Regions from separate parts of the Effusibacillus consociatus genome, predicted to be linked through region 2. Evidence: riboswitches for the same ligand, from Rfam matches in the RefSeq annotation. Region 2 holds a riboswitch; each other region holds the start of a gene.
What was found. A riboswitch is a leader RNA that binds a small molecule or an ion and turns the genes downstream of it on or off. The one in region 2 is predicted to bind cyclic di-AMP.
Positions count from the first base shown of each region.

Region 1: linked by a shared signal. The riboswitch ahead of ehuB (ectoine/hydroxyectoine ABC transporter substrate-binding protein EhuB) and the one ahead of ACFO8Q_RS23000 (C40 family peptidase) in region 2 are both predicted to bind cyclic di-AMP.
Region 3: linked by a shared signal. The riboswitch ahead of ACFO8Q_RS11080 (C40 family peptidase) and the one ahead of ACFO8Q_RS23000 (C40 family peptidase) in region 2 are both predicted to bind cyclic di-AMP.
Region 4: linked by a shared signal. The riboswitch ahead of ACFO8Q_RS08205 (APC family permease) and the one ahead of ACFO8Q_RS23000 (C40 family peptidase) in region 2 are both predicted to bind cyclic di-AMP.

Region 1 is NZ_JBHSHC010000112.1:236,108-244,124, forward strand. It holds gene ACFO8Q_RS16160 (lipoate--protein ligase family protein) at 1-370, shown strand, start outside; gene spoIVA (stage IV sporulation protein A) at 614-2,092, shown strand; gene ACFO8Q_RS16170 (HU family DNA-binding protein) at 2,269-2,541, shown strand; cyclic di-AMP (ydaO/yuaA leader) riboswitch at 2,825-2,979, shown strand; gene ehuB (ectoine/hydroxyectoine ABC transporter substrate-binding protein EhuB) at 3,171-4,049, shown strand; gene ehuC (ectoine/hydroxyectoine ABC transporter permease subunit EhuC) at 4,074-4,733, shown strand; gene ehuD (ectoine/hydroxyectoine ABC transporter permease subunit EhuD) at 4,737-5,411, shown strand; gene ehuA (ectoine/hydroxyectoine ABC transporter ATP-binding protein EhuA) at 5,408-6,232, shown strand; gene ectA (diaminobutyrate acetyltransferase) at 6,249-6,758, shown strand; gene ectB (diaminobutyrate--2-oxoglutarate transaminase) at 6,779-8,017, shown strand, end outside.
Region 2 is NZ_JBHSHC010000156.1:20,054-28,070, reverse strand. It holds gene ACFO8Q_RS23025 (sodium:solute symporter family protein) at 1-396, shown strand, start outside; gene ACFO8Q_RS23020 (DUF3231 family protein) at 457-840, opposite strand; gene ACFO8Q_RS23015 (DNA-methyltransferase) at 886-1,665, shown strand; gene cysK (cysteine synthase A) at 1,722-2,639, shown strand; gene ACFO8Q_RS23005 (DUF2062 domain-containing protein) at 2,734-3,246, shown strand; cyclic di-AMP (ydaO/yuaA leader) riboswitch at 3,355-3,487, shown strand; gene ACFO8Q_RS23000 (C40 family peptidase) at 3,487-4,362, shown strand; gene ACFO8Q_RS22995 (hypothetical protein) at 4,634-4,819, shown strand; gene ACFO8Q_RS22990 (DUF5667 domain-containing protein) at 4,958-6,028, opposite strand; gene aceA (isocitrate lyase) at 6,185-7,465, opposite strand; gene gerQ (spore coat protein GerQ) at 7,634-8,017, opposite strand, start outside.
Region 3 is NZ_JBHSHC010000093.1:40,249-48,265, forward strand. It holds gene rodA (rod shape-determining protein RodA) at 1-1,127, shown strand, start outside; gene ACFO8Q_RS11060 (peptidoglycan DD-metalloendopeptidase family protein) at 1,192-2,031, shown strand; gene ACFO8Q_RS11065 (M50 family metallopeptidase) at 2,031-2,909, shown strand; gene ACFO8Q_RS11070 (Crp/Fnr family transcriptional regulator) at 3,012-3,698, shown strand; gene ACFO8Q_RS11075 (alpha/beta hydrolase) at 3,802-4,608, shown strand; cyclic di-AMP (ydaO/yuaA leader) riboswitch at 4,684-4,816, shown strand; gene ACFO8Q_RS11080 (C40 family peptidase) at 4,822-5,514, shown strand; gene ACFO8Q_RS11085 (hypothetical protein) at 5,632-5,922, shown strand; gene accB (acetyl-CoA carboxylase biotin carboxyl carrier protein) at 6,135-6,638, shown strand; gene accC (acetyl-CoA carboxylase biotin carboxylase subunit) at 6,656-7,996, shown strand; gene ACFO8Q_RS11100 (IclR family transcriptional regulator) at 8,010-8,017, shown strand, end outside.
Region 4 is NZ_JBHSHC010000053.1:24,808-32,824, reverse strand. It holds gene ACFO8Q_RS08215 (DUF5317 domain-containing protein) at 1-75, opposite strand, end outside; gene pepF (oligoendopeptidase F) at 467-2,284, opposite strand; cyclic di-AMP (ydaO/yuaA leader) riboswitch at 2,598-2,741, shown strand; gene ACFO8Q_RS08205 (APC family permease) at 3,055-4,887, shown strand; gene ACFO8Q_RS08200 (TRAP transporter permease) at 4,935-6,884, opposite strand; gene ACFO8Q_RS08195 (DUF1850 domain-containing protein) at 6,854-7,261, opposite strand; gene ACFO8Q_RS08190 (TAXI family TRAP transporter solute-binding subunit) at 7,454-8,017, opposite strand, start outside.

The sequences.
Region 1 (8,017 bases), on a different contig from region 2:
GTATGAATTGGTGGTGGAAGGACGCAAAGTGACGGGGAGTGCCCAAACTCGTCAGCGAGGCGCAATTTTGCAGCATGGCTCCATTTTATTGGATTTGGATGAAGATCTTTTATTTTCGGTTCTTTATTTTTCATCCGACAAGCTTCGTGAGAGGCTAAAGGCAGGTTTTAGAGAAAAAGCGGTCTCGATCAAACAGTTAACCGGACGGGAAATCTCGTTTGAAGTGGCGGAAGCCGCTTTCCGGACCGGATTTGAGAAGGGGTTAGGAATTGAACTGGTCCCCGGTGAGCTTACGGAAAGAGAGCGGCATCTATTGGAGGAGCTTGTCCGCACCAAATATGGTGCTCCGGAATGGAATGAAAAAAGATAGCCCGCATATACATAGCACTCGGAAGCGGTTTTCCGAGTGCTTTTTGTTTGGGCTTGTTCTAAACTCCTTTGTTCCGCATATCCATAGAGATGAAAACTCGAAAAGCCCCTTAAAAAAAGCCACCTCGGAATAAAACTCTTGGCGGTTCAATATACATGTACAAACATCCAAGAGCATCTGGGGAGGGATGATCGAGGGGGTTGCGGTAACTTCTACGCCGACATTAAGTAGGGAGGGAAAAGCGTGGAGAAGTTTGATATTTTTAAAGACATTGCGGAGCGAACAGGTGGAGATATCTATCTCGGCGTAGTGGGCCCTGTTCGTACCGGTAAATCCACTTTTATCAAAAAATTCATGGAACTGATTGTACTTCCGAATATTTCGGATGAAGCGGATCGGGTGCGTGCGACCGATGAGCTGCCGCAAAGTGCAGCCGGTCGTACCATTATGACTACAGAGCCTAAATTTATACCGAATCAGGCAGTGGAGATCAATGTAAAAGAAGGCCTGGATATCAACGTAAGAGTGGTGGATTGCGTTGGTTATGCGGTGGAAGGAGCTCGCGGTTATGAGGATGAAAACGGTCCTCGCATGGTTTCCACTCCATGGTTTGACGAGCCCATCCCGTTTCAGGAAGCTGCTGAAGTAGGGACTCGCAAAGTGATTGCCGATCATTCAACCATCGGACTTGTAATCACAACAGACGGAAGTATCGCCGAAATCCCCCGGGAATCTTATCTGGAAGCTGAAGAACGGGTGATTTCCGAGCTGAAAGAACTCGGCAAGCCTTTTGTGATGGTGATCAACTCCACTCATCCGCATCACCAGGAAACAGAGGCCCTGCGTTCAGAGTTGGTCGAGAAATACGATATCCCCGTTGTGGCTTTGTCGGTTGCGACCATGAACCAGGACGATATTATGGTCGTTCTGCGGGAAGCACTATACGAATTTCCGGTGCACGAAGTGAATGTGAACCTGCCCTCCTGGGTTATGGTGCTGGATAACGATCACTGGCTGCGTTCGAATTTTGAAGATTGTGTTCGCAATACGGTTCAGGACATCCGGAGACTGCGGGACATCGACCGTGTGGTCGGCGTATTCAGCGACTATGAATTCATTTCACGGGCTGCCTTGGCCCGTATGGATATGGGGCAAGGGATTGCCGATATTGATTTGACCGCTCCGGACGAACTGTACGACCGGGTGTTGACAGAGGTAGTGGGTGTTGAAATTCGCGGAAAAGACCACCTGCTCCAGTTGATGAAAGACTTTACGACTGCCAAACGCGAGTATGACAAGGTGGCAGATGCGCTTCGGATGGTGAAATTGACCGGATACGGCATTGCACCGCCGGTACTGGAAGAAATGGCGTTGGATGAACCGGAACTGATCCGCCAGGGTTCACGTTTTGGTGTTCGCTTACGGGCAACGGCTCCTTCCATTCATATGATTCGTGTGGATGTGGAATCGGAATTTGCGCCGATCGTAGGAACTGAGAAGCAAAGCGAAGAATTGGTTCGTTATCTGATGCAGGATTTTGAAGAAGATCCTCTCAAGATTTGGGATTCGGATATCTTTGGAAAATCTTTGTCGGCCATTGTGCGTGAGGGGATCTCTGCCAAATTGGCCATGATGCCCGAAAACGCCCAGTACAAATTGAAGGAAACGCTGGAGCGAATCATCAATGAAGGAAGCGGCGGATTGATTGCGATTATCCTTTAAGAAAACAGTACTGTCTGTGCGAAAAAAGAAGGGCTGGCTTGAGCCTTTCTTTTTTTAATGGAGAGGGAAATACGGAATTTCTATATTTTTCATCCTGTTTATGTATATTTGCATCAAAATTGGATACACAAGTAATACTGCTTAAATAGAGAACCCAGGAGAGGGGGTGTAGGATCATGAATAAAGCAGATCTTGTGAACTCAGTAGCAGAGAAATCCGAACTTACGAAGAAAGATGCGGCACGGGCAGTAGATGCCGTATTTGAAAGCATTATGGAAGCACTGGTGAAGGGTGACAGGGTACAACTGATCGGTTTTGGAAACTTTGAAACCAGGGAGCGTGCAGCTCGTAAGGGCCGCAATCCTCAGACCGGCGAAGAAATCGATATTGCAGCAACGAAGGTGCCTACTTTTAAACCGGGCAAATCACTTCGTGAAGCGATCAAGTAAGAGTTGCTATCAATCAAGGGAGATTGTCGTTCAACAAAAACGTCCGATACTTCGGGCGTCTTTTTGTTTTGGTCAACGTTGTCTTCGGGTAGGACAGCCTAGGATATGGAACGATATGGGAGGAAAGATAGGGATCTGGCTGTTAATTTTCCCTCATCCAATGTGAGTGGGGATCTGGCGATATATTCAGAATTTATCAAGGGTGAGTGATAGTGATAACTATGGTACTATAAAAAAAGCGAATAACGTGAATCACTTTTCATTTGTTTTGCTTATGGATTAAGTAAATACCAAGCCTAATTTCTTTGAAAAAAGGAAGCGGGGGAACCAAGGTTTTTTTGGGGGTTAATCCTGGACTCGAATCCAGGAGGGATGTGGGAAGAACTTCTCTGCCATCCTACCCGTCAGCTAACCTCGTCGGCTAAGCAGGGAAGATCCAAGGGATCTGCTACCGGCAGGTCATGTCTGGATTCGTTCACTTATTCCTCGACTGCCTGGAAATTGTGTTTTAGGTGGACCAATACAGACTTTTTCCTTGGAACTTCGGTTCCGGGAGAAAGTTTGTATTGGTCTTTTTTTTCACAAAAATATCAGTTGAAAGGGGTAGAAATCTCTTGAAAAGAACAGGAATGACAGTACTGCTTACCGGGATTCTGTCAGCGGGGCTGCTGCTCGCAGGCTGCGGCATCTCTGTAAAAACCGGCGGGGGAAATTCATCCGGGGAGTCTGCGCTAGAACGTGCAAAGAAAGAGGGATATGTAACAGTAGGGTTTGCTAACGAAAAGCCGTACGCATATGCGACCCCAGACGGGAAACTGACAGGTGAAGCGGTTGAAGTGGCTCGTGCTGTACTGAAAAATTTGGGAATCAATGAAATGAGACCTGTCCTGACCGAATTTGGTTCGCTGATTCCGGGGCTCAAAGCAAAACGCTTCGATATTATCACAGCAGGGATGTACATTACACCGGAACGCGCAAAGGAGGTCGACTTTGCCAATCCGGAATACAGCATCGGGGAAGCGTTGGCTGTTAAGCAGGGGAACCCGCTCAGTTTGCACAGTTATCAGGACATTGCTTCCAACTCGAAGGCAAAAGTGGGGGTGATGGGAGGAGCAATTGAATTGGAGTACCTGAAAAAATCGGGTGTTCCGGAAGATCGTATCGTGATTGTGTCGGATCAAGCTTCTGCGATTGCAGCTCTGCAAGCGGGTCGTGTTGACGCCATTACAATGACGGGGCCGTCTTTGCAAGCCGTAATGGAATCGGCTAAAGATTCCAATATTGAAAGGGTTATGGATTTCAAACAACCGGTGATAGACGGCAAAAGTGTACGAGGGTATGGAGCTGCCGCTTTTCGAAAAGAAGATGCCGATTTCCGCGAGGCATTTAACCGGGAGCTGGCCAAGTTGAAGGAGTCCGGTGAACTGCTTAAAATTCTTAAGCCATTCGGATTCACTGAACAGGAACTTCCTGGGGATGTAACTGCAGAACAGCTTTCCAAACCATAAAGTTTTACGTTTTGAACGAAAGGAGTGGCATCGATTATTTCAACTTTAGATCTGCTGCCGCCTCTTCTGGAAGGAGCTGCCGTAACAATTCAGATTACCGGTCTATCAGCCGGCGTCGCACTCGTTTTGGCTTTTGTTGCGGGATTCGGTCGGCTTTCAAAGTATTCGCCAGTCCGGATCATAACGGCTTTTTATGTTGAAGTTTTTCGCGGTACTTCTCTGCTCGTCCAGTTGTTTTGGCTATTCTTTGCATTACCGATGCTCGGGATCGAGTTGTCGCCTATGGCGGCTGGCGTAGTGGCATTGGCCCTGAATTATGGAGCCTACGGGTCAGAAGTGGTTCGCAGTTCCATCCTTGCAGTGCCAAAGGGGCAGACCGAGGGGGCAATTGCGTTGAATATGACACCAGTGCAACGAATGAGACGTATTATTCTTCCGCAAGCGTTTATGATAATGCTGCCTGCTTTCGGCAATCTGTTGATAGAGCTGCTTAAAGGCACGTCCCTCGTCTCATTGATTACACTTACCGACCTGACTTTTAAAGGGATGATGCTTCGGACCTTTGATATTTCAAGAACGCCCGAGATCTTTGCTTGCATGCTTGGAATCTACTTTGTGCTGGCATATTCCCTGACACTGGCAGTCCGTTGGATTGAACGGAAAGTCACCGCAGGGAGGGTGTAAACCATGTGGAATTGGGATTTTGCTCTGTCGATTTTGCCGAAATTGTTTGATGTGATTGGAATCACGATTTCCGCCACACTGCTGGGGTTCGTTATGGCTGCAATTTTGGGATTGCTGTTCGCTTTTGGGCGGAGGTCAAGATTTAAGGCACTTTCCTTGGCTACAGCTGGAATAGTGGAGTTTATACGCAGCACTCCCCTGTTGATTCAATTGTATTTTTTGTACTTTGCACTCCCGTTTTACGGAATCGAGTTATCTGCATTCACAATTGGTGTGTTGGGCTTGGGCGTTCATTACAGCACGTATTTGTCCGAAGTCTACCGGGCGGGAATCAACGATGTTCCCCGCGGGCAGTGGGAGGCGGCTACGGCACTCAATTTCTCGAAGATTCAAACTTGGATGAGAATTGTCCTTCCGCAGGCGATTCGTCCCGTCACTCCCATGCTTGGGAATTATCTGATTGTCATGTTTAAAGAAACTCCTTTACTTTCCACAATCACCGTGGTGGAACTGATGCAAACCGCAAAAATCATTGGTTCGCAATCGTTCCGTTACCTGGAGGCATTCACAATCGTCGGATTGCTGTTCTTGTTGTTAAGTTACCCGTCATCCCTACTGTTTCGCAGATTGGAAATCCGGTTGAACCGTCAAGTTCAAAGAAAGGGTGTGGGAATGTGAGTGTACAGCTTGAAACAGAATTCTCCGATCAGAACCAAAATGGCGTCAATCGTCCGATTGTCCGATTTCAAAAAGTAAGCAAGTCATTTGACGATCAGGAAATTTTGCGAGAGATTGATCTGGAGATTGCTCCGGGTGAAAAGGTGGCTGTGATTGGACCGAGCGGCTCGGGTAAGACCACGCTCGCCCGTATTCTGATGACTTTGGAGGAACCGACTTCCGGGATCGTTGAGGTGGATGGTGAACTCTTGTGGCACAAAAAAGTAAAAGGAAAGCTTGTGTGGGCAGATGAGAAACATCTTCACAGGATTCGCGGCAGCATCGGAATGGTCTTTCAACATTTCAATCTGTTTCCCCATATGAACATTTTGCGCAATGTCACAGAGGCGCCAATCCATGTGTTGGGGTTATCGCGCGATGAGGCTGTCGAACGGGCCATTACAATGCTTGAGAAAGTGGGATTAGCCGATAAACTGAATGCCTACCCGTCACAGCTTTCCGGGGGGCAAAAGCAGCGTGTGGCGATTGCCCGGGCTTTGGTGATGCGACCCAAGATCATGATTTTCGATGAGCCTACATCCGCTCTGGACCCTGAGCTTGTGGGCGAGGTGCTTGCGGTGATCAAGGAAATTGCTGCCGCAGGGGATACGGCAATGCTTCTCATCACCCATGAAATGGACTTTGCCCGTGATGTGGCGGATCGGGTTGTATTTACCGATGGGGGGAGAATTGTTGAACAAGGCCCTCCGAAAGAGATCTTCGGAGCGCCGGATAGCCCTCGTCTCAAATCGTTCCTGACCCGTTTTCGAACCGGAAGATAGCTTATGAAAGGGGGTGATGACTATAAAAAATGGCGCGGTGCACAGAGTTCGGATGCGGGAACCAAGGAAAGAAGACGGTGGGCAAATCTGGGAATTGGTGAGAGAAACTGGAGTATTGGATCTAAATTCCCCGTATGCCTATCTGATGTTGTGCAAGTTTTTTTCCAGCACTTGTGTCGTTGCCGAGGAACGGAATCAAATAGTCGGATTCGTGTCTGCTTTCCGGCCTCCAACGAGTGATGACACTATTTTTGTGTGGCAGATTGGGGTCAGTGAATCCCACCGGGGAAGTGGATTAGGGATGGCGCTTTTAAAAGAACTGATCTCGCGAGACGCTTGTGCAGGGATCCGATATCTTGAAGCGACAGTATCGCCGTCGAATCTTCCGTCCCAGTCGCTCTTTCGCAGCCTGTCAAGGGAATTTGCGACCGATTGTGAGGTAGTGGAGTGTTTCCCCGCCCATTTGTTTCCGGGACGAAACCATCAGGCTGAGATGACATTTCGGGTTGGACCCTTTAAAAAATAAAGACTTAAAAGGAGGATTTCATGAAAGCAGTAGAACAATTGCGATCGCCGTTGAGGGTATTTGAAAAGTTGGAATCTGAGGTCCGCAGTTATTGCCGGAGTTTCCCAACCGTTTTTACACACGCCAGGGACTATAAACTTTGGGATGCAGAGGGAAGGGAATATATTGACTTTTTTGCCGGTGCCGGTGCGTTAAACTATGGGCACAATAATCCAAAGATCAAAGAAAAGCTGATTGAATACCTGATGAATGATGGGGTTACGCACAGCCTCGATATGGCTACTGCTGCGAAAGAGAATTTTCTGAAACGATTTTACCATGTGATACTTAAGCCGAGGGGCTTGCACTACAAGGTCATGTTTCCGGGGCCGACAGGTACCAACTCGGTGGAAAGTGCCCTGAAACTGGCCCGTAAAGTAACCGGCCGGGACACGGTTATCAGTTTTACCAATGCGTTTCACGGCATGACGTTAGGATCTCTGGCGGTTACCGGAAATAAATTCAAACGAAAAGGTGCGGGAATACCTCTGAATAACAGTATCTCCATGCCATTTGACAACTATCTGGGCGATGAGGCAGACACGGTGAACTATATCGAGCGGTTTCTCGAAGATAATGGCAGCGGCGTATCTCTCCCTGCCGCCATTATCCTTGAGACCGTCCAGGCCGAAGGCGGCATCAATGCTGCAAGTTTTCAGTGGCTCCAACGAATAGAGGAAATTTGCCGCCGCTGGAATATCCTGCTGATCGTCGACGATGTCCAGATGGGGTGCGGGCGGACCGGCCCATTTTTCAGCTTTGAGCCGGCGGGGATTCAACCGGATATTGTCTGTTTGTCGAAATCGATTGGGGGGTATGGTCTGCCAATGGCTTTGACCCTGATCAAGCCGGAATTCGATGTTTGGGAACCAGGCGAGCATAACGGGACGTTCCGCGGAAATAATTTAGGCTTTGTGGCTGCCGCTCAAGCGCTAAGTTACTGGGAGAACGAGTCGTTTAGCGAAGAGATCAAGGCAAAGGGAGAGAGGGTCAGGGTGTTCTTGGAGAAGCTCGTTCGTCAACACCCTGAGATGGAAGGGGAAGTGCGGGGAAGAGGCCTCATCCAGGGCATTGCAGTAGGAAAAGACGGGCTTGCCGAGAAAATCTGTGCAGCCGCATTTGAACGGGGGCTGATCATGGAAACGTCCGGTGCAAACAGTGAAGTGGTAAAACTGCTGCCGCCGCTGACAATCGATGAAGCAGGGCTCAACAAAGGACTG
Region 2 (8,017 bases):
TACTGGTTTAAAAATATGGGGGAGAAACAGTTCCTTCTCGTATCCAGATTGACAACGCTTGTCGTCGGGATCTTGGCGATTATTTTTGCGATTTGGATTCAGGATGTTCTCGTTGCGCTTGATGTTGCCTATGCAATCTTGTCAGGTGCGATTTTTGTGCCGCTTGTACTCGGATTCTTTTGGAAAAGAGCAACGGCTAAAGCTGCGTTCTATTCCATTATCGTAAGTACGGTTGTTGTGTTGAGCGGGTTAATGATTGAGGGCATCACTTCGACCAATCCGATCATGTATGGCATTGCTTCCAGCGTACTTGTAATGGCACTCGTTTCCTACTTTTCGAAAGAACGGATGGCAGTTTACAGTTCACCGGCAGAAAGCAATCAGTTGGCTGAGTGATAGGCGAATCTGGAGGAAATAGAGGCTCCTACGTTGTGGATGTTGGCACAATGCAGGAGCCTACTTTCCTTTGGCAAGAGTATTTCGATCAGGTGCTATAGGTGGTTGTTCCATCCACCCATTTTCAATCAAGAGGTTCGTACCGTCTTCTCCATAAGCCGATCCTTCCACCAAAAGCCGAGCATACACAGTTGCCAGGTCCCGTCTTTGACTTGCCGCCATTCCCATTCCATAATTCCCTAGACTGGAAGAAACTAATAAGGTGACGTGAATCAGCATCAGTCGATCTGAGAAAGGGGATTTGGTACTCTCCATTACCTCTCCATCGTAACTGGAGGGGGCTGTTATAATATGCACCTCCAATCTGGAAATATTCACTTGAACGTTCAACGGCCTTATTAGGGCCGCTTTTTTTCTTGGAATCAGGAATAAAACGCCGTTCATAAGAAATGAATGTAAGGGGGGAGTATTCGAAAGGGGGCGGTCAAATTGAAACCGCGTGTGTATTTCGGAGATTGTCTGACGCTTTTAGATCGGTTGCCGGAACACTCATTTGATTTGGTGCTCACAGACCCACCCTATAATACAAGCGGAATCGATATGAAATGGGAGAACAAGCTCGACGGGGGAAACTGGTACAAGATCAATGAAAATTGGGACACGTACTCGTTCGAAAGCTATCTGGATTTCACGAGAGAATGGATTCGCAAGGTAAACCCTCTCCTCAAAACCACAGGCACCATCATGGTCTGCTGCTCGCAGCACAATATCAGTGAAGTCATGATTGCACTGAAAGAATTGAAATACAAATGCTTGAATATCATCACTTGGCGAAAAATGAACCCCATGCCGAATCTGACCCGCAGGGTTTTCACACATTCCACCGAATTTATTGTGTGGTTTGCAAAAGGGAGTCACTATACCTTTCACTATGAAGCCATGAAAAAGTATAACAACGGGAAGCAGCTCCGCGATGTCTGGGAGTTTCCCGTCTGTCAGGGAAAAGAACGGATCCGCCGGAGCGATAACCGGGCTGCCCATCCGACACAAAAGCCGCTCGCTCTGTTCCACCGATTAATCGAAGCGTCAACGAACCCCGGGGATCAGGTGTTTGACCCGTTTCTCGGTTCCGGGACAACGGCGGAAGCGTGTATCAGACTTGGGCGCCTGTGTACAGGAATCGAGAAGGAAGAAGCGTATTATCAAATTGCGCTCGATCGAATTGATAAAGTTTTGAATGATACCCGGGAATTCAGGAGCGGATTGTAACAATAGGTCTATATTCCGACTGTTCAGGATGATATGATGAAGTTGGGGATGATTTCATGAAGGTGTACAACAACGTAACAGAATTAATCGGCAGGACACCGGTTGTCCGTCTGAATCGGGTTGTCCCGGAAGGGGCGGCCAATGTGTATGTGAAACTGGAGATGTTTAACCCCTCACGCAGTGTGAAAGACCGGGCTGCCTTTAACTTGATTGCAGCGGCGGAAGCGGCCGGATTGATTCAAAAAGGGGATACCATCATCGAGCCCACTAGCGGCAATACGGGAATCGGATTGGCGATGAATGCGGCCGCCAAAGGATATCGCGCGATTCTCGTCATGCCGGATAACTGCACAAAAGAGCGGATTAATTTGGTAAAAGCCTACGGGGCGGAAGTGGTGCTAACCGAGTGCGAGCAGCGGATGCCGGGGGCGATTGCCAAAGCGTTGGAGCTGCAGAAACAAATCCCGCGCAGTTTCATTCCGCAGCAGTTTGAGAACAAAGCGAATCCGGACATGCACCGCAAAACCACCGCGATAGAGATTCTTGAGCAGATGGACGGACATTTGGATGCATTTGTAGCAACTTCAGGCACAGGTGGAACCATTACGGGCACCGGGGAGACGTTACGGGACAAGCTGCCGCACCTGCACATCGCGGTTGTCGAACCAAAAGGCTCTCCTGTCTTGTCAGGAGGGAAGCCGGGACCGCATAAGCTGGTCGGGACAAGCCCGGGCTTTATCCCGCCCATCCTGAACACCCGAATTTATGACGAAATCATTCAAATTGCAGACGAAGAAGCGCTAGAAACAATGAAAAGATTGGCCCGCCAGGAAGGGATTCTGGTCGGTCCGTCTTCCGGGGCCTCCGTCTTTGCGGCCATCACGATGGCGAAGCGCTTGGGGACAGGCAAGAAAGTGCTTTGCATGGCGCCTGATACCGGGGAACGCTATTTGAGTATGGGTGTGTTCGACTGAGCCCCTTTTTTGTTACCAATAATTTCGATATTTCAAATTTACGATTTACCGCTTATTCTAATAGAAGAGATTGAACACCTGAGGAGATGCCGACATGAGCAAATCGAAAGCCCTTACGATGAAGCGTCTTGGACGATCCATGAAATATCAATACGTCAAATTGCTTCGGTCGCCCGGCGGTGCAAAAAAAGTGGCGATGGGGTTCGCGATTGGCTTTGGCCTTGAGTTTATGGTCATCTCCACAGCGATGTTGGTTTATATTATTTTTTACCCTTTGGTGCGGGTGGCTCGCGGGTCGATGCCCGCTGCGATTATCGGCCATGTGATTGGGAAACTCACGTTTCTTCCGATTCCGATGTTAGGGCTTGGAAAATGTCTTGGTGATTTGATTCTGCCTTTCCATATCCACATGCCTGCCTGGCTGCCCGGCTGGTTGGAAGGTTTCCTGAATGTTCAACTGAAGACATTGATCGGAATGACTTTGATATCTACTGCACTCGGGATTCTCACTTACCCTATTGTGTATTATCTGTATGAAGCCAATCGAAAGCGGCGAGCCGAGAAACTGGCTCGCAAGCTCCTGCAGGTACAAGATAACGGACAATAAGAAGATGGCGTAATGCTCAATGCATTGCGCTTTTTTTGATGCTTTTTTACCACAAATTGGACGGTTTTCAGGGAGAGGAAAAGCGCGGTTTTTGTCGAATTGAGAGAGAAGCAAAAACAGCCGAATCCGGCTTAAGGCCGGTACGGGGGACATTTTTTATGGGGTGAATTGCAGGTTTCTGCATAGGGTGACCTCAACCCGAATCCGTCAACTAACCTCGGAGGCTCAAGGAGGAACAGCATGAATAAGATTGTCAAAACCCTCATGATCGCGGGAGCCTTCTCCGTGACTACTTTCCTATCCTCAAATGCAGGTGTGGCGGAAGCTGCAGCTGTCAGTCCTGTCAACGTCCAAGTGGACACTCAACTCATTCAATTTCCTGATGCGCAGCCTTTTATTGATGAAAACCGGCGCACCCAGGTCCCGGTTCGATTCGTATCCGAAAAGCTCGGATATGCAGTCAATTGGGTGAACCAAGGAGAAACAGCGAAAGTCACTATTCAGAATGCAAACAACGTAATTGTGCTGAGGACGGGTGACAACCGAGTGACGGTGAACGGAAGAACCGTGGCACTGGATACCCAAGTAGCGCTTATACAGAACCGGACCTATGTTCCGCTGCGCTTCATCGCCGAAACATTAGGATCGAAAGTGCAGTGGGATGAAAATAGCCTGACTGCGATTGTCAATACCGGCAAAAACGGAGGAGCTGCGATTCAACCTGTACTTGCTTCCCGATCCGGCATGCCTGTGGTACAGAAATCGTACGCAGCCGTAGCCGACACAGCACGGAAATATGTGGGGGTACCTTATGCTTGGGGCGGGACAAGCCCTTCCGGATTTGACTGTTCCGGGTTCGTACAATATGTTTTCGCTCAGCACGGGGTTCAATTGCCGCGAACGGCAGCTGAAATGTATAAGGTAGGAACTCCGGTTACCAACCTGCAGCCAGGAGATCTCGTGTTCCATACGACATATGCTCCGGGAGCATCCCATGTGAGCATTTACTTGGGCAATAACCAATTCATTTCGGCGACCAGTTCATACGGAGTGAAGATCGTACCGATGGACAACCCTTACTGGGGACCACGCTATCTAGGCGCAAAACGCTTATAGGACGGAAGAAAAAAGAGGCCCAAGCATCTGCTTGGGCCTAAAAACGAATCTACGGCTCTCAAAATACGGGGAAAGAGGAAGAGAAACAAGCAAGTTCAGTATATGGCTTAAACATGAGGATACTTTGAGGAAACCGTGATCCGTTTTTTAAAAAAGATTTAAAAATCCGTGATCACCTATTTGAGAATCTCGCCTCCACTACAATACCAGAATACGGACAGGCTTTACCCGCGTAATTATAAGTATCTCGAAGACTGGTTAGAGGAGGTGGATGGATTTGCTCAAACACCCGTTTCTGGTCTCCACATTTTTACTTGTGTTCGCGGTGCTGGCCGTACCTCCGTTGTTGAAGAACATCCGAGAAAGGCGATTTTTTCTGTCTCTGTTGTTGGCCGTTACTGGTATCGCCTTCCTCTGGGCTGCGTGGCTTGCTGCACATAGTCCGCTTACTTGGTAGCCGCTTGCTCTTTTTTTCTTCAAGGATTTTCTCAGTTCCTCTCCAGTGGATTTCCGTTGAATAAATTGCGAGGATTACTTAAAAAAGCACCCTTCAAGCCTCCAGAGGAGGACTCGAACGGTGCTTTCTTATTTCCCGCTATTCTTGTTTGCCTTGCTCTTGCTTGCCGTGTTCTTGTTTGCCTTGCTCTTGCTTGCCGTGTTCTTGTTTGCCTTTTTCCTGCTTCTCAGGTTTCTTTTCTTCCTGCTTGGTGTGTCCCAAGGGCAAGCCGTTGTCCACTTTCACTTTGACGCCAGCTTCGTCAAGCGCCGGTACTTCAACCTGTGTCTTCGTCTCAACTTTTGTCGCTTTTGCGTCCGTTGTGGCAGCCGTGTTCGTGCTGTTTCCAGTGGTAGAAGTGGTAGTCGAAGCTGTTGTTGTGCTTGCTGCTTCAGGCTGAACCGGTGCAGGTGTTGCAGTCGCAGGAACGATAGTTGTTTTGATCGACATCTTGACCTTCAATTTTTCTTCTTGCTTTGCAATGGCGTTTTCAATGCCTTTTTTACCCTGCTCCGGCACTTTTTTCAACACTGCTTTCAAGACTACGAGCGAATGTTTTTCCACTTGAACAGCCGCTTCTTCTTTTTGCTCAATTTCGGTTGTCGCCTCGGTGTCCTGCTCTTTTTCAGCTTCCAATTTCGCTTCTTTCAACGCTTCCTGAGCTCTTTCAAGAGCTTCGTTGATCGCTTCGATCAGCATATCGTTGTACTCGGTTTTTCCGTTTTGGTTGAGGACTTCCAGTTGACCGATTTTATCGTTTGCCTGCTGGGTCAGAAGATCCGCTTTTGCCTTGTCATCAAATGTAAACACCAGTTTGATTTTGATAACCAGTTCCTTCAGCTTGTAAACGAAGGAATCCGGATTTACTGCCTCAACAGTAGTGGTTGAGTTGGTGCTGGTGGTAGAAGAAGAAGTCCCGTTTGTGCTGTCGGTTGTTGTGGCAGCTGTTGTGCTTGCGGTCTCAGTTGTTGTGTTTGTGTTAGCTGTTGCAGTTGTGTCTGCAGTTGTGGTGCTTCCCGTTGTGTTCGTGCTAGCGGTGGCAGTGTCAGTTGTTGCAGAAACAGATGTGTCAGCAGCCGCAGAAGTTGGTGCAGTTTCTTCTGCAAGTACCGGTACAGACCCGGCCATCAAGGTTAATGCGAGTGTGGCAGATGCGATTTTCTTTTTCATGTTGTATCATCCTTTCATGTATCGTCTATACCCTGACCCCTATGTCACAATCATTCGAGAGGGGGGTTCATTTTCTGTCCCATCACACACAAAAAAGCATCTTTCGAGTCCACGAGGGGGTGAGACTCGAAAGATGCTATCTGGTTGATCCGAAGATTATACAGTGGTGAACTGTTCTTCTTCGGTAGAACCCGTAAGAGCTGTGGTGGAGGAGTTTCCTCCGGAAATAACTTGCGATACCTCATCGAAATAGCCGGTACCAACTTCACGTTGATGACGGGTAGCCGTGTAGCCTCTAACTTCTGCTTCGAATTCGGCAGCTTGCAGTTCTGCGTATGCAGACATACCGCGATCTCTGTATCCGTCAGCCAATTGGAACATGCTGAAGTTGAGAGTATGGAAACCGGCGAGGGTAATGAATTGAAACTTGTAGCCCATTTCGCCGAGTTCGTATTGGAACTTCGCAATGGTTTCGTCGTCGAGCTTCTTCTTCCAGTTGAAGGACGGCGAACAGTTGTAAGCAAGCAGTTTGCCTGGGTATTTCGCATGAATTGCTTCCGCGAAACGTCTTGCTTCGTCCAGGTTCGGTTCAGATGTTTCACACCAGATCAGGTCACAATAAGGTGCGTATGCAAGACCGCGTGCAATTGCTTGGTCAAGACCTGCTTTCACTCGGAAGAATCCTTCAGATGTGCGTTCCCCCGTGATGAACTCCTGGTCACGCGGATCAACGTCGCTGGTCAACAAGTTTGCCGCATTCGCGTCTGTACGTGCGATTACGATCGTCGGAACGCCCGTTACGTCAGCAGCCAGACGTGCAGCAACCAGGTTGCGGATCGCAGCTTGGGTCGGGATGAGAACTTTTCCACCCATGTGTCCGCACTTCTTCTCAGAGGCGAGCTGGTCTTCGAAGTGAACGCCTGCAGCACCCGCTTCGATCATGCCTTTCATAAGTTCAAACACGTTCAGCGGACCACCGAATCCGGCTTCTGCATCGGCAACGATTGGAGCAAACCAGTGGATATCTCCTTTTCCTTCCGAGTGTTGAATCTGGTCTGCACGCTGAAGCGCTTGGTTGATACGCTTAACAACATGAGGAACGCTGTTTGCCGGATACAAACTCTGGTCCGGATACATTTGTCCTGAAAGGTTTGCATCGGCAGCCACTTGCCAGCCGCTCAAGTAAATCGCTTTCAAACCAGCCTTCACCTGCTGAACAGCCTGGTTACCGGTCAACGCGCCAAGCGCATGTACATGGTGCTCGGTGTGCAGAAGATCCCACAAGCGCTCTGCACCCATGCGAGCGAGTGTGTGTTCAATCTGTACAGAACCGCGCAGACGGATAACATCTTCCGCCGTATACGGACGCTCTACACCTTTAAAACGATCCGATTTCCAAAACTCTTCAAGTTTTTTGATTTCCTGTTCCCGTGACATGATTCCCTCTCCTCCTCAAATTTGTCCTTTATTGTATTATATAACAGATTTATATTTATGTGTGTACTATAACACAGATAAGTTTGTCTGACAATACACTTTTATTAAAATTTTTAACAAGAAAAAACACCCGGATTGCATCCGAGTGTTGGTTTGGGGGAGTCTTTATCATGGTTTCTTTTTCCCACGGGAAAGGGTTTCCGCTTCAGACGTCCTGGAAACTCCGGTTGTGAGCTCCTGTTGAACCAAAGGAGGCAGTGTGGGTGGAATATAAGCGAGCGGTTCGTCAAATTCAACGTAATCAAGGTTTACCATCAAGAGAAGGTACCGCTTGCCTGTTTGCGGATCACTGATGATGATGTGGTCCCGACCTGCTGTTTCGACACGTCCCCGATATATTTTCGCATTCCACTGGGTGTTGTTTTCATAAGTGAAATAGAAGGTCCCGATCTTGCCGCGGTTAAAGCGCAGTATGTTCTCAATGTAGGATTCTTCCGCAGTGGGTACAGCGGGTGCTTCGGGCGCCATTGGCAGAGGGAATGGACCGCCGCT
Region 3 (8,017 bases), on a different contig from region 2:
CCAATAAGCGCCTGCAGGATCTGGATGTTCTGATCATCCTGATTGTATTCTTCTTAGCCGTCATTTCAGTAGTCATGGTCTCCAGTGCTTCCCGCGTAAATCTAACGGGGGATCCGGCTTATTTTTATATTCGTCAAGCTTTCTGGTTCATGATCGGATTGATTGTGATGTTTTTGGTGATTCGCATCGATTACGCCGAATATTGTCAGCATTGGAAATGGCTGTACGGTTTTGGTGTCGGCATGCTGATGCTCCTGTCCATCGCCGGTCATGCTGCCAACGGAGCCAAGAGCTGGTTTCAGTTGGGGCCTGTTAAGCTGGAACCGGCTGAACTCATGAAGATTATCTTGATTCTGGTTCTGGCACGCTTGCTGCAGGACGCAAAAACCAGCACCTCGTTCGTTCATTTCCTGAAAACATTGGTTCTCATCCTGCTTCCCATCTGCCTGGTGATCTTACAGCCGGATTTGGGAACCGCCATGATGATGAGTTCGATTGCTTGCGGAATGATTTGGGCTGCCGGAATTCCCCGCAGATATTTACTCATTCTCTTTTCTCTTGCCGGTGCCGGGATCAGCAGCTTGTCCATGTTGTATTTCGCCCGGAAAGACTGGTTCTTTTCCATCGTCCATCCCTATCAATGGGAGCGTTTAACGATGTTTCTAGACCCTGAAGGAGGAAAGACGGGTGCCGGCTATCAGCTTTACCAGTCATTGCTGGCAATTGGTGCCGGGCAGATCTGGGGGGAAGGGATTTTCAGAGGAGTGCAGACGCAGGGGGCTTGGATTCCGGAACGTCATACGGACTTTATTTTCTCCGTAATTGCAGAAGAGTTGGGATTTGCAGGAGCCGGCTTGTTGCTGCTGTCCTATTTTGTTTTATTGATCCGCATGATTAAAATCGGGCGGGAAGCCCGGGAGCCAATGGGTTCCTTGATTGTGGCCGGGGTACTCTCCATGTTTCTGGCACAGGTCTTTGAAAACGTAGGAATGACAATGTCGTTAACGCCAATTACGGGAATTACGCTTCCGCTCATGTCTTACGGGGGAAGTTCCATACTGTCCAGTATGCTGGCCATAGGTCTTGTTCTCAATGTAGGCTACAGACGAAAGAAAATCCGGTTTTAGGCGTCATATCCTTGTCCGTAAGTGAATAGGATGTATCACTACGTATGGACAAGGGGGTCTGTCTGTGAAACGTACACCATCCTGGGATGAACAGGATTCCAATTTTCCGCCTCCCTCGCATCCGGTTTTTCAAGGGATTCGTGAACAAGAGGAGAAGAACGGAAATCAGCGGCCGGATTTTGGTTCTTACAGATCAATGGAACGGCGTTACGGAATGGCGGGACGTTCGAATTACTCCCGTTGGGACGGGCCGTGGAGTTCCAAGCGGGGATATAAAGAGCATGACGAATATGAGGAACATGAGAGCGGCCGAATCGTGGCACAGGTGATTGGGGCGGCCGTTTTGGTGCTGGTTACCTATGTAGCGTTTCAATCCTCGCATCCACTGGCAGAACGCGCTCAACACGTTGTAAGAACGGTAATGACAAAAGAAACTGACATTACGGCACTTTCGAATTGGATGGCCTCCCATCTTGGCAATGCGAACCTGGCTATTCCGACATCCACCGCCGGTTCCAATACCACAATCGAGGATATTACCTACGAACCGCCTCTGAAAGATTTTAAGGTTACAACCCCTTACGATGCCGAAAAGCATCCCGCGGTCATTTTGCAAACCACCTCGGCGGCAGATGTGAAAGCGGTGACCAAAGGTCAAGTGAAAGAATTCGACAAGAATGACAAGTACGGCATTTATGTCATTGTGGATCACGGGTCGGCGGGGCAAACGCTTTATGGTCACTTGGAGTCGGGGTCGGTTAAACCGGGAGATTGGGTGTACACGGGACAGACGATCGGGAAAACGGCGAAGAAAGAGCCGTCCGATCTGTACTTCGCCCGTTTTATAAAAAACAAACCGGTAAATCCGCAGGATATTTTAACTCAGGCAGGGAAGAAGCCGTGATGGGAGCCTTGGGGAAGGGGATGAAAATCAAGGTTCATCCTCTTTTTGTTCTCTTGATGGTTGTGTCAGCCTGGACGCCGTACTTCCGTGAGATGGTGTTGTTGTTTGCCACCGTACTGATTCATGAACTGGGGCATGTGGCAGCGGCCTTTTTTTACGGATACCGGGTCAAAGAGATGGAGATTCTGCCGTTTGGCGGAGTTGCACGCTTGGAACACGGAGCACTGGGGTGGCAGCCTCGCCATGAGACGATCATTGCCATGGCGGGCCCTTTCATGAATTTCGTTTTGCTGTTTGTGGTGATTGGGCTGCAGGACTTACGACTGCTGAACGATCACGCTGCCTCTTATCTGATCACGATCAATTTGACCCTTGCGTTTTTTAATCTGCTGCCGGCGTTACCGCTCGATGGAGGAAGGATTCTCAGGGCGGCGTATTCACGATCATTGGGATTTCAGAAGGCGACAGGGGTGGCGATTGGAATGGCTTTTATCCTCTCAACTGTTTTGATGATTGCCGGATTGCTGGCATTATGGGCCGGATTCGTCCAAATGGGAATGGTGACACTCGGGGTGTTTCTGTTTGTGTCTGCTTGGCAGTTGCGAAGGCAATTGCCTTACGACACCATTCGTTTCCTGGATACGAAAAAACGGCAGCGGGGTAGCCGCCCGCTTCCGGTAAGGTCAATCGCTGCGACAGCAGACACACCTTTGTTAAAAGTCCTCGCGCAGTTTGCTCCGGATGCATACCATGTAGTATATGTACGAGACGCTCGAAAGCAGACTTTGCGGATTTTGATTGAGGAAGAGCTGATGGAAGCCGCTATGAAACCTGGTGGCGGCGGGGTATTGCTGGGGCAAATTCTTGCGGAACATTAGATTGGAAATCCAGTGCAGGTTCATCCGCCTCTTGTCAGTTTCTGGGGAGTGTGCTACGGTGTACTATACAGGATCTTTCCGGATTGAGAGGAGGGACAACGGATGCTCAGTCTGTGTTCAGTATGCGAATTACGAGAGTTTGAACTGTTCGAAGGGGTGGAGCAGGAAGAGCTGGATCAGCTAGGGAAAGGGAGTCAACCTTCTGTCGTACCAAAAAGAAACTTTATTTTTACCCCCGATGAACCGAGCAACGCAGTATATTTGTTAAAAAAAGGCCGGGTTCGAATTTCCCGGCTTTCCGATACAGGGAAACACTTTACACTGGTGATTTTGGAACCGGGTGCGATCTTTGGGGAAAGTGCGATTTTTGGCGATGAACCGCGCAAGTACTATGCGGAAGCGCTTGATGATGCTTATATTTGTGCGATCAACAAGCACGAGTTCGAGAAAATCATTTCCCGCAACCCGATGATTTCTTTGCGGCTGGCACACATTGTGGAACAGAGATTGGAAGAAGTACAGGAACAAATCGAGAATCTCGTTTTCTATGACGTCCAAACCCGATTGGCCCGGCTGCTGCTGAAATTGGCAGATCTGCACGGGCAACGGGTGGATGGCGGAGTGAAAATCGGGATTCGACTGACACATGAGGATATGGCAAGCCTGATCGGATCCACGCGGGAAACCACCAGTAAAATACTGAATGAGTTTAAAACGGCAGGCCATATCGATGTCGAAAAGCGACACATTGTTCTGCTGGATCAGAAAGCACTTGCGGATATGCACTAATATTGTGTGACGAGAGAGTCGGGGAAATTCCCCCGGCTCTTTTTGTTGCAGGAATTTCAGAAAATTCCTCGAATAATGTCATGATACAAAAGGAGGACGGGACATGGAGGGACTACATTTTCAACAATGGATTCCGGAAGGCTCCACTGGGGTAGCAATATTACTTATTCATGGGGCAGGGGAACACAGCGGCCGGTATGAACACGTGATCAACTGGTTTCTCGCCAGGAATATTGCAGTTTTTGCCGGAGATCTGCCTGGATTCGGACAGTCCCCGGGTACACGCGGCCATATTGATCGATTCTCCGATTACACTGACTGCGTACGAAACTGGCTGACAGAAACAAAAAATACTGTAGGGGACACGTCTGTGTTTCTTTTTGGACACTCAATGGGGGGATTGGTAACGGTTCGCTTTTTGCAGGAGCCGGATGCGGGTAATCTGCCGATCAAAGGAGTGGTGTTGAGTTCTCCATGCCTCAGGTTAAAGATGCAGGTTCCCCAATGGAAACGGAACCTGGCAGGGGTGCTTGGAAGATTGACGCCTCGCCTGCGAATGCCCAATGGCATTGCTGCTGCGGATGTATCCCGTTCGCTTGACGTGGTGAAAAAATATTCCGAAGATCCCTATAACGAGTCCCGGGTTTCAATCAGATGGTTTGAAGAATTGCAGGTGGCGATGCAGCAGGCGATGCTCCAAGCAAGCAGAATTCAACAGCCGCTGCTGCTCCTGCAGGCGGGTGCCGACCGAATTGTGGATCCGGAAGCAGCTATTCCGTTTGTTGAGAAAGCCGGCTCGCGGGATAAGAAGTTAAAGATCTATCCGGGATTGTATCATGAGTTGGTGAACGAACCGGAAAAGGAAGAGGTTTTGACAGATATTCTAGAGTGGATCAACAAAAGAAAATAGGTCTAAAGTACTACTGTCATTCGGACCAAAGTCTATTGAAGTTCGACATCATTCGTGATATTTTTTAAAAGATTAGTAGAAATATTGCCGAATCTGACAGTGTTTGTCAGTACGGGGGACCTACTTTATGGGGTGAATCGCATTTTTTGTGAAGGGTACCTCAACCCGAACCCGACAACTAACCTCGGAGGCTTCAGGAGGAATCGAATCAAATTGAATAAGTTTCTGAAGGCACTTGTATTTGCAGGGACAATTGTTACTGTCTCCCTTGGCGCTTCAAATGCGGAAGCTGCTACAAAGTACGGGGAAAAGCTGCTGGAAAAAGGCTCACAAGGATCAGAAGTTGTTGCCTTACAGCAAGACTTGAGGATTTTGGGATATTTCACATATCCTTCAAACACCGGTTACTATGGTGAGATCACTGAAGGTGCTGTGAAAGCATTCCAAAAGGATCACGGGATTCAAGAAACGGGCAAAGTCGGGCCGACTACCGCCCCACAAATTGAGGAAGCGGCCGCAAAGAAAGCGGAGGAGTTGAAACAAGCTCAATCAGCCAACGCGGATGCTGCAGAAACCGCAAAACAATTTGTCGGTGTTCCGTATGCTTGGGGAGGTTCCAGTCCATCAGGATTTGACTGTTCCGGATTTGTCCGTTATGTGTTTGCACAGAAAGGCATTGAACTGCCGCGCACATCGCAAGCAATGTTCGAACAAGGCTCTGCTGTTTCGGAACTGCAGCCGGGAGATCTGGTGTTTTTCACGACATACGCGCAAGGAGCTACCCACGTTGGCATTTATATCGGGGATCAGCAGTTTATTTCGGCAACCAGTTCCCACGGGGTAAAGATTGACAGTTTCAGCAGTTCGTACTGGGGACCCCGCTATATTGGAGCAAAACGCATCTAATTACAAGCCAGTCGGATTTCCGACTGGCTGCTCTATTTTTGTGCTTTCAATGGAACCCATTTTTTGTCCGGGTACATAGACTGGAAGAGACACCTTTGAGAAAAGGGGGTTGTTCCATTGTGGAAATATGTATCGATTGCACTGGTAAGCGGGCTGATTCTCTACTTGGTGAATTCTACGGGCCGTATCTACCATGAGTTGTTATCGGAGCTTCTGCCGCAAGTCGCGGAAGAAAACCGGCATAACATCCAATATGATATGATCCACTCTCTGGTGGAGAACCGGACTCTACGGCTCACAATGGTTCTCCCGGTGGCTTTTCTTTGCACGTTCATTCTGCTGCCCTATGATTTGGCGAAAGGGTGGCATTGGATTGAATTGAAAATTGTGAGATTTCTGCAAAAGTGACATGCCTGTTTTATAAAGGCATGTCATTTTATTTGGGTTAACTCATATGCATTAGGATTCGATTTCGATTTCAAAGTCAAAAAGTTGAGGGGTTAATTTTTTACTCTTGTTTTTTTATTCGCTGAATTGTAATATTCATGTAAAGACATTGTAAAATTCGGAACTTAAATTCCGAAATTCGGAACGAACGTGAAACCGGAGGACAATTCAAAATGTTGAAGTTGAATGAAATTCGTGAGCTTGTACGGTTAATTGATGAAACTTCCGTGACCGAACTGAATCTCGAAGCGGCTGGGACGAAGCTGGTGATAAAAAAGGAGTTGAGTGTTGCGGCTCCGCTGGTGATACCATCCGTGAACGCAGAATATACGACATCTTCACCTATCAACCCGGTCGTTGTTACACCTGCAGAAACTCCCGTTACTGTTGAGAAAGTTACGAAAAAGAAAGCGGATACACCGGTAGAGGACCCGACATTGCATAAAATAGTATCCCCTATGGTGGGTACTTTCTACCAAGCTTCGGCACCTGACGCGGAGCCATTTGTGAAAGTCGGTTCAAAAGTAACGGACAAGACAGTGGTCTGTATTCTGGAAGCGATGAAATTAATGAACGAAATTGAAGCGGACGTACGAGGTGAAATCGCTGCCGTTCTGGTCCAAGACGGCGAAATGGTTGAATACGGACAGCCGCTGTTCCTTGTCAAAGTCGACTAATACGGAGGGGCGGCCAAGTGTTTAAGAAAATATTGATTGCAAATCGAGGAGAGATTGCTGTCCGAGTGATCCGGGCTTGTAAAGAGCTGGGGATTCAGACGGTGGCAATATTTTCAGAACCGGATCGAGACTCTTTACACGTTAAGCTCGCGGACGAAGCATATTGTGTGGGCCCTACTGCAAGCACGAAGAGCTACCTCAATATCCCTAATATTATGTCCGCAGCCACTGCTTCAGGAGCCGAAGCGATTCATCCCGGTTACGGGTTCCTTGCAGAAAATGCTGCTTTCGCTGAGATCGTTGAAGCTTGCGGCATCACCTTTATCGGTCCGAGTGTGGTAGCAATTGAGAAAATGGGAGACAAATCGGTTGCGAAAGAGACAATGAAAAACGCCAATGTTCCTTGTGTTCCCGGAATAGACGGGTTAATAGAGGATATTGAAAAAGCACTGCAAGTTGCCAAGGAAATCGGATATCCCGTTATTGTAAAAGCGACTGCCGGAGGCGGTGGTAAAGGAATGCGCGTTGCCTCCAATCCCGAGGAATTGGAAAAATCGATTCAGATGGCTCAAGTTGAAGCTGAGACCGCATTTGGTAACTCAGGTGTTTACCTCGAGAAGTTTGTGGAAGAACCACGCCATGTAGAAATTCAGGTCATGGCTGACAAGCACGGAAATGCGGTCTATCTGGGAGAAAGGGACTGCTCCATTCAGCGCAGACATCAAAAGTTGATTGAAGAAGCTCCTTCCCCTGCTCTAACCCCGGAGCTTAGGAAGCAAATGGGAGAATCAGCAGTTGCAGCTGCTCTTGCAGTGAATTATTCGGGAGCCGGTACGGTTGAATTTCTGCTCGATAAGCACGGAAATTATTACTTCATGGAAATGAACACACGGATTCAAGTTGAACATCCGGTTACGGAAATGATTACCGGAATCGACTTGGTTCAGGAACAGATTCGAGTAGCAGCAGGAGAGAAGCTGTCTTTTACGCAAGAAGATCTCGAACTCAACGGTTGGGCGATCGAATGTCGCATAAACGCTGAAGACCCGGACAAGAATTTTATGCCTTGTCCCGGAACAATCACAAAGTACCTTCCGCCTGGCGGTTTTGGGGTCCGTGTTGACTCTGCAGCCTACAACGGTTACAAGGTTACCCCATTTTACGATTCGATGATTGCGAAGTTAATTGTCTGGGCTCCTACCCGCATGGAAGCAATTGCCCGGATGGAGAGAGCGCTTCTTGAGTTTCAGATTGAAGGAATCAAAACAACAATTCCTTTCCATCTGAAGGTGCTCCGTCATCCTGCCTTTTGTAAAGGAGATGTCAATACGAAGTTTCTCGAAATGTATCCACTGTAGGGAGGGCGACCCGGTGCAGCA
Region 4 (8,017 bases), on a different contig from region 2:
ATTCAGCAGGTCGCGAAACTTTCCGCCACGAATCTTTGCGACTAAAATCCCTAAAACAAAACCGTCAATTATCACGTATACACACCCTATTTCATGGAAAGAGCCGGGCAGCCCCGGCTCCCATAAAGATTAGAAACGGATTGAATAACTGAGAGCATAACCGGAAACGGCAGCCATTGCAAACATTGTCGCAAGAATAGCAAAACCAACTGCTTTCTTCATTCGCTTTCCCCCCCTTACTGAACGGATATAGAACTTACTGTAAATTCGAGATCAGTTTGATTAACTAGAATTTACGATCAAACGATCGCTCGATAATCCTATAATACTAGCAAACCAGCAAAAATGTTGTCGAAATTTGTAAGATACTAAAACTTTTTTACCATTTTTAAGAGATAAATTTTGATACATGATTCAATAAAACAACGGAACCTCCCTTACCCAAGAGAGGCTCCAATACTTTCCTTTATTGAACTTGAGCTGCCAGTTGTTCCATCTCATCCAGCAATTTCTTAAACACTTCTAACGCATCCCGTACAGGTTTTGGGGAAGTGATATCAACTCCTGCACCCTGCAAAAGGTTGATCGAGTAATCAGAACTTCCACCCTTTAAGAAATTAATGTATCGCTCGACGGCAGGGGTGCCCTCGGTTAGAATCTGTTGGGACAGTGCAGTCGCTGCAGAGAATCCCGTTGCATACTTGTACACATAGAACGCATTGTAGAAGTGAGGAATTCTGGCCCACTCCATATCAATTTCCTCATCCACCACCATATCCGGCCCATAATATTTCAAGTTCAGTTCTCGATAGATCTGACACAACAATTCCGGTGTGAGTGGTTCACCCGCTTCCACTTTCTCGTGGGTAATCTTTTCGAATTCTGCAAACATGGTTTGACGGAATACAGTTCCTCTGAATGCTTCCAACTGATGATTAATCAGATACATCCTTTCGCGGGGATCGGTGGTGGTCTCCAATAAGTGATGCAGTACCAGTGCTTCGTTACACGTCGATGCCACTTCCGCCACAAAAATCGTATAGTCTGCATACGTGAAAGGCTGGGTAGTGTTCGTGTAATAGGAATGGATGGCATGGCCCATTTCATGAGCAAGGGTAAACATGTTGTTCATATTGTCCTGCCAATTCATGAGAACAAAAGGATGTGTACCGTAAGCGCCCCAGGAATATGCCCCGCTGGTCTTGCCTTCATTCTCAAACACGTCGATCCATCGGGAATTAAAGCCCTCCTGCAGGATCTTCCCGTATTCCTCCCCCAAAGGTGCCAACCCCTTGGCAATCATTTGCTTCGCTTCCTCAAAGGTAATTTTGAATTCCACATCCTTTACGATAGGAGCGAAGAGATCGTACATATGCAGCTCCTCCACACCCAACAACTTCTTGCGGAGCCTTACATAGCGATACATTTCAGGCAAAAACTCATGTACGGCTTGAATCAGGTTGTCATAGACTTCAACCGGAATATTCTCGCCATCCATCGCAGCATGCCGAGCCGATTCGTATTTTCGAACCCTTGCATAGAACACATCTTTCTTAATACTTGCATGCAATATAGCGGCCAGCGTGTTCTTTTGCTTGCGGTACGTTTCGTAGAGCGCTTCGAACGCATCTTTTCTTACCCGACGGTCTTTGCTCTCCAGGAGCTGGATATATCGGCCCTTTGTCAGTTCAATCTCATAGCCGTTTTCATCTTTGATAGTTGGAAATTTGATGTCAGCATTGTTCAGCATTCCGAAGATTGTCCCCGGACCTTGGGCTAACTCCCCCGCTTGAGCCAGGAGCAGTTCTTCAACAGGTGACAGAATATGTTCTTTGGAACGCAGTATTTCGTGAATCACAAAGTGATAAAGTTCTAAACCCGTTTCTTCAGACATGAACCTCTTAAGGGTTTCTTCCGGAATGGATAAAATCTCCGGCGTGATAAAAGCGGTTGCACTGGACGCTTGTACACTAAGTGTAGCCGCACGGTCTGTAAGGGCTTGGTAAACCGTGTTTGTATTGTCCTCATCGCGGCGCATGCGGGCATAGGCATAAAGTCGGCCCATTTTCTCAGCCAGTTGGTCCTGGACCTTGAGACAATCAAGCAGATTCTGCGCCGATTCGGCCAATTTCCCTTCAAATCCCTGGATCTTTACGATGTGACTCTTGATCTCCTGATAATCCTGCTCCCACTTTTCGGTTGAAGCATAGATATCTTCCAACTTCCATTTCATTTCGTCCGGAATTTCATTTCTTTTGGGAAGCCGGTTTGTGGCAACGGTCATATGTATCATCCTCCTATTCGATCCATACAGCTGCATATGCAGTTTTTCCCATTATAACATACAGAAAACTTGGCATTCGCCAAGACTGTGACTTAGGTGAATGCTATCATCTATTTCACCCATATTAAAACAATTATATTCTTTGACAGAACGAAAGATGTTTACAGAAAGAATGAGAATCATGAAAAAAGAGCTATCATAAGATTAATGGTCTTAAATCACTTATTTGTGTGTATTTGAAGTGAAAAGCGGGTCTTTTTTCACAAAAAACACACGTGCAAATATTTTCAAATCCAAGTAGTATCATAACAACAATTGAATCTAGCCTAATTCTGGCAGCAGCCAGGAGCGGAGGAACCAATCACGTGGGGTTAATCCTGAATGATCAGGAGGGATGAGATGAACTTCTCTGCCATCCTACCCGTCAGCTAACTTCGTAAGCTAAAGCAGGGAAGGTCCATTGGCCTATCCAATTCGTTTGCGATGGTCTTTTTTATTTTTTATCGCACTTTAACTGGTTAGGTAACGGTCTTGGTTGACTACGTACTGGAGAAACGGGAGTGGTTTCTTGGGTATGCGGTGGACCGATACAGACTTTTTCTGTGGAGCTTCGGTTCTTAAGGAAAAGTAGGTGTCGGTTCTTTTTATTTCGCTGATGTGACGGATTTATGAAAATCTGTAGGTTTATGTGTATTAAAGAATTTGGAGCAGTCCGTTTAGGGTATTCTAACTACGTAATTAAGCGGAAGCTCTTGGGAGGCAAAAGATTAATGGAGAGCCAAAGACTCAGAAGAATCCTGATTGGACGACCCTTGAAGTCCACCGAGATCGAATCAGAAAAAATGCCGGTGTGGAAGGCGTTGCCGATTTTATCGTCAGACGCTCTTTCATCTGTTGCGTACGGAACGGAACAGATTCTGCTTGAATTGGCTACCGTCGGAGCCGTGGCGTTCTCTTTTTCGTTACCCATTGCAACGGCGATTATTTTACTTATCGGAGTCTTGGTTGTCAGCTACCGTCAAGTAATTGACGCGTATCCGCAAGGAGGCGGCGCTTACATGGTAGCCAAGACAAACTTGGGACCTATGTGGGGACGTCTGGCGGGTGTCTCTCTGTTAATTGATTATGTATTAACAGTGGCTGTTTCCATAGCAGCCGGAGTTCAAGCAATCACGTCCGCATTTCCAGTAACAATACCGTATGTAATACCGATAGCTGTAGCTCTTGTCTGGATCATGGTTTGGATGAATCTCCGAGGCACATCTGAAGCGGGAACAGTTTTCGCTTTGCCAACCTATTTGTTTATCTTTTGTATGCTTTCTCTAGTGGGAAAAGGTGCTTTCGACTTGCTGACGGGTTCGGGGCATTCCGTGCAACAGATTGCTCCTCCGACCACAATCCCTTCCGGGTTGACGTTGTTTGTCCTGCTGAAAGCTTTTTCTTCCGGTTGTTCGGCGGTTACGGGTATAGAGGCAATTTCCAACGCTGTACCGCACTTTCGAACCCCTTCGCAGCGCAACGCGAAACTTACAATGCTTACATTAGGGATGTTATTGGCGGTAATCTTTGGCGGGGTAACCATCTTTTCATTAGCTTACGGTGTCCACCCGGATCCGAAAGGGCACACTTCTGTGCTGTCGATGGTTGCGGAGAACGCATTTGGACGAGGCGGAATGTATTTCGCTATTCAAATCGCCACAATGTTGATTTTGGTATTAGCAGCTAACACCAGTTTTAGCGGCTTTCCGATTCTTGCTTCGATTATGGCGCAGGACAAAAACTTCCCGCGAATGTTTGCCCATCGAGGGGACCGTTTAGCCTACAATTATGGGATTATTACGTTAGGTGTGTTATCCAGTCTCCTGTTGATCCTGTTCAACGGAAAAACGGATCTTCTGATCCCGCTCTACGCAATTGGGGTATTTTTATCGTTTACCATGGCACAGAGCGGACTCATTCTAAAATGGGTGCGAGAACGGAATAAAGGATGGCAGCGCCGGGTGTTCATAAATGGAGTTGGAGCTGTTGTTACGTTTGTTGTGCTAATGATTTTCAGCGTCACCAAATTTTCGGAAGGCGCATGGATCGTGATCGTCTTGACACCTATTTTGCTATGGGTAATTACCAAAATCCACCGTCATTACGAAGCAGTGGGAACTCAATTGCGGATTGATTTAAAGGATCCCCTTCCTCAAAAAGAATCCGTCATAATTGTACCTGTTGCAGGAATCCATCGAGTCGTCGCATCGACCATTGCTTATGCCAAGACACTCTCTCCGAGAGTAGTTGCTTTTTACGTGGCGTTTTCTGAGGAAGAGGCAGATCAAATGAAGGAAAAATGGGAGCAATGGAACTCTGGGGTTCGGCTTGTAACCTTCGTATCCAGATATCGAACCATCGTCGAACCTCTTGTCGAATTTGTGGAGCGGGTCGATTGCCGTGTAGATCCAAACGATACGGTTATGGTGTTGTTGCCGCAGTTTGTCCCCAAGAAGTTCTGGCATCGTGTGCTTCACAACCAGTCTGCGTTCCGAATTCGGTCTAAGCTTTTGGGGCGGAAGAATGTCGTTGTTGCAACCTTGCCTTACCATTTGCATGAGTAAAGCATAACAAAGAAGTGGTTGCAGAATAAACTGCAACCACTTCTTTGTTATTCGTTAAGAACCGCTTTTCGGTTACGCGTCTGCAGGTATTGGATAACCAGTTCAACACCGATTATTCCCAGACCAACAATATCAGTCAGTGTGCCTGGCATAATTAACAGTAACCCGGCAATCGTTAAAATGATTCGTTCCCAACCGGGCATGCGACGGAACCAGAAGCCGATCAACCCCGCGCTGACAGCGATCATTCCAATGAAAGATTTGGCTACAACCCACGTACCTTCTACCCACGTTGTATCTACAAGCAGCAGGGCCGGTGACAAGACAAACATATACGGAATGATAAACGCCGATATTGACAGCCGTGTCGACTCGACACCCGTGCGGATCGGTTTACTCTTGGCAATTCCCGAAGCGGCAAATGCAGCTAAAGCTACGGGCGGTGTAATGTCTGCCACAATACCGAAATAGAAAGTAAACATGTGGGCCGACAATGCAGGATAGCCCAATGCGATAATCGCAGGCGCTGCAATTGTAGACGTGATAATGTAGTTAGCGGTGGTAGGCACACCCATGCCCAGGATCAAAGAAGCAATCATCGTGAGGATCAGCGTTGGCAGAATGACTCCACCTGACAGCTCAAGCAATCCATTGGCAAATTTCAAACCTACTCCCGTAAGGGTAACCACTCCTACAATGATCCCAGCAGCCGCAGTAGCCGCAACTACCCCGAGAGCTGCCTTTGCCCCATTTTCAAATGCGATCAGAATATCCTTAAGGGACATGCGAGTTTCTTTACGGAAAGCCCCAACCACAATAGCTGCCACTATTCCATACAGTGCCGACCGAATCGGTGTGACACCAATACTTGAGAGCACAATGATTACCACAATTGGCAACAGTAAATATATTTTTTTAAATACTTCTTTGCGGTTCGGCATTTCTTCTTCAGTCAATCCACGAAGTCCGGTGCGTCTAGCCTCAAAATGAACCATCATCCAAATCCCAGCAAAGAACAGAATCGCGGGTATTGCTGCAGCCATTGCAATATCCCAGTAATTCATACCGATAAATTCCGCCATTAAAAAGGCAGCGGCTCCCATAATCGGAGGCATGATTTGTCCACCGGTTGAAGAAGAGGCTTCCACACCCGCCGCAAATTCCGAACGGTAGCCCAGTCTTTTCATTAAAGGAATGGTAAATGCTCCGGATTGGACTACATTGGCAACGGAGCTTCCACTAATGGTACCTTGTAAGGCACTCGAGAATACAGTTACTTTAGCCGGACCGCCAATCCTCCTCCCCGCGATCGCCAGGGCCAGATCATTAAAATAGTCACCTACGCCCGTTTTTTCAAGGAAGGCTCCAAATAGAATAAACAGGAAGATAAAGGAGGATGAAACCCCAATCGGAACACCGAGTATTCCTTCTGTACCAAAGTACATGTGCCCGATTAGTCTTTCTATACTTACTCCACGATGCTGCAAAAATCCAGGCAGTTCTCTTCCGTATAATGCATACAGCAAAAAAAGTACTGCAATTACAACTATCGGCCAGCCTACAACTCGTCTGGCCGCTTCTAAAACAAGCAGGATCGCTAAACCTCCAACCAGTAAGTCAGTATCGGTGAATGCACCTATCCTTGTGACCAACCCATCATATTCGATCAACCAGTAGAGACCCACACCAACACCTAATATTGCAAGAATCCAGTCCCAAATCGGAATTCGGTGCCAATTCCCTTTTCGTAATACAGGGAACAATAGATAGATCAAACCTAGCCCGAAAGCCAAGTGAATGGACCGAAGAATTTGTTCAGGCGGCGGTATAAAAATGGATACATACAGTTGGTACACAGTAAATCCGATGGCAAATAACGTTACAAACCAACGTACGAAACCGGCAAGTTCTCTAAAAGACGATTCTTTATCATATTGAGCAATCACTTTTTGAATTTCTGCTTCGTTTATCTGTTGGGATTGATTATGATCTCCCACTTGGATAACCTCCTTTCAACCCTCTGCCAGGCCGTTTCTTTTGCCGCTTGAAATCGCAGCCATGACCCGGGCGGACTAAGATCCGCTAACGAGATTTCCCTATTATTCACTTTGAGAATGTGCGTACCGACCATTTGAGCGATTCTTTGATCAAAAAACGGAAACCTGCGATTCATGTTTCCAATAATAAACTTGCCATTCTCTTCGGTAAAAGTTTGGCCCGGTTCCAAATCAGAAGAAACACCAACTCCATACGATTCAAAAACAACCTCATCCAAAACAATATTCATATTATCATCTATAGAATATTTTTCTATTATGGGCGTCCGATGAATCGAGTGAGTATATTGAACAGAAAATTTGCTATCCGAATCCATCGGGATGGAAAGCAAAACTTGATTACTGATCCCTTGTCTCAATGTCAACACGGTAAAAAAAGGTGTATTAAGTAAAGCAACAACTATGATCAAAATGATGCCCGCCAGAACTATTAGAAAGCCTCGTCTCTTTACTACCATATGTCCACTTTTACCCGAAAAATTACCGGGGAACAGAGCCCCCGGTCCTTCTTACTTCTTTACTCCCTTTTCGTTAAAGTACTTGGCAGCTCCGGGATGGAGTTCCAGACTTACCCCTTCAAGGGCCTTTTCAAGTTTAATTTCTTTACCTTTTGCGTGAACATTGCCTAAGGTGTCAAGATTTTCAAAGATTGCCTTGGTTACGTCATACACAACTTTTTCGCCAAGCTCACCACGAGCAACCAGCATCGATTTGACTGCAACAGTCTTAACTTCTTCGTTTTGACCGGTATAAGTCTTTGCCGGGATTGTAACGCTTGAGTAGTATGGGTATTTTTCAATCAACTTCTTGGCTTGATCAGCATCTACATTTAGAACGCGTACACCCTTCGTTGCACCCAATTCCGATACTGCAGAAGTGGGAATACCCGCTGTTTGAAAGGCCGCATCAAGGGTTCCGTCTTTTAGACCACTGGTCGACTCGGCGAAAGAAAGGCGCTGTACTTTCAGATCGTCAAATTTTAATCCATAAACTTCAAGAATTTGTTGTGCGTTGGCTTCCGTACCGCTCCCCGCAGATCCTACAGATACCTTCTTGCCTTTCAAGTCAGCTAC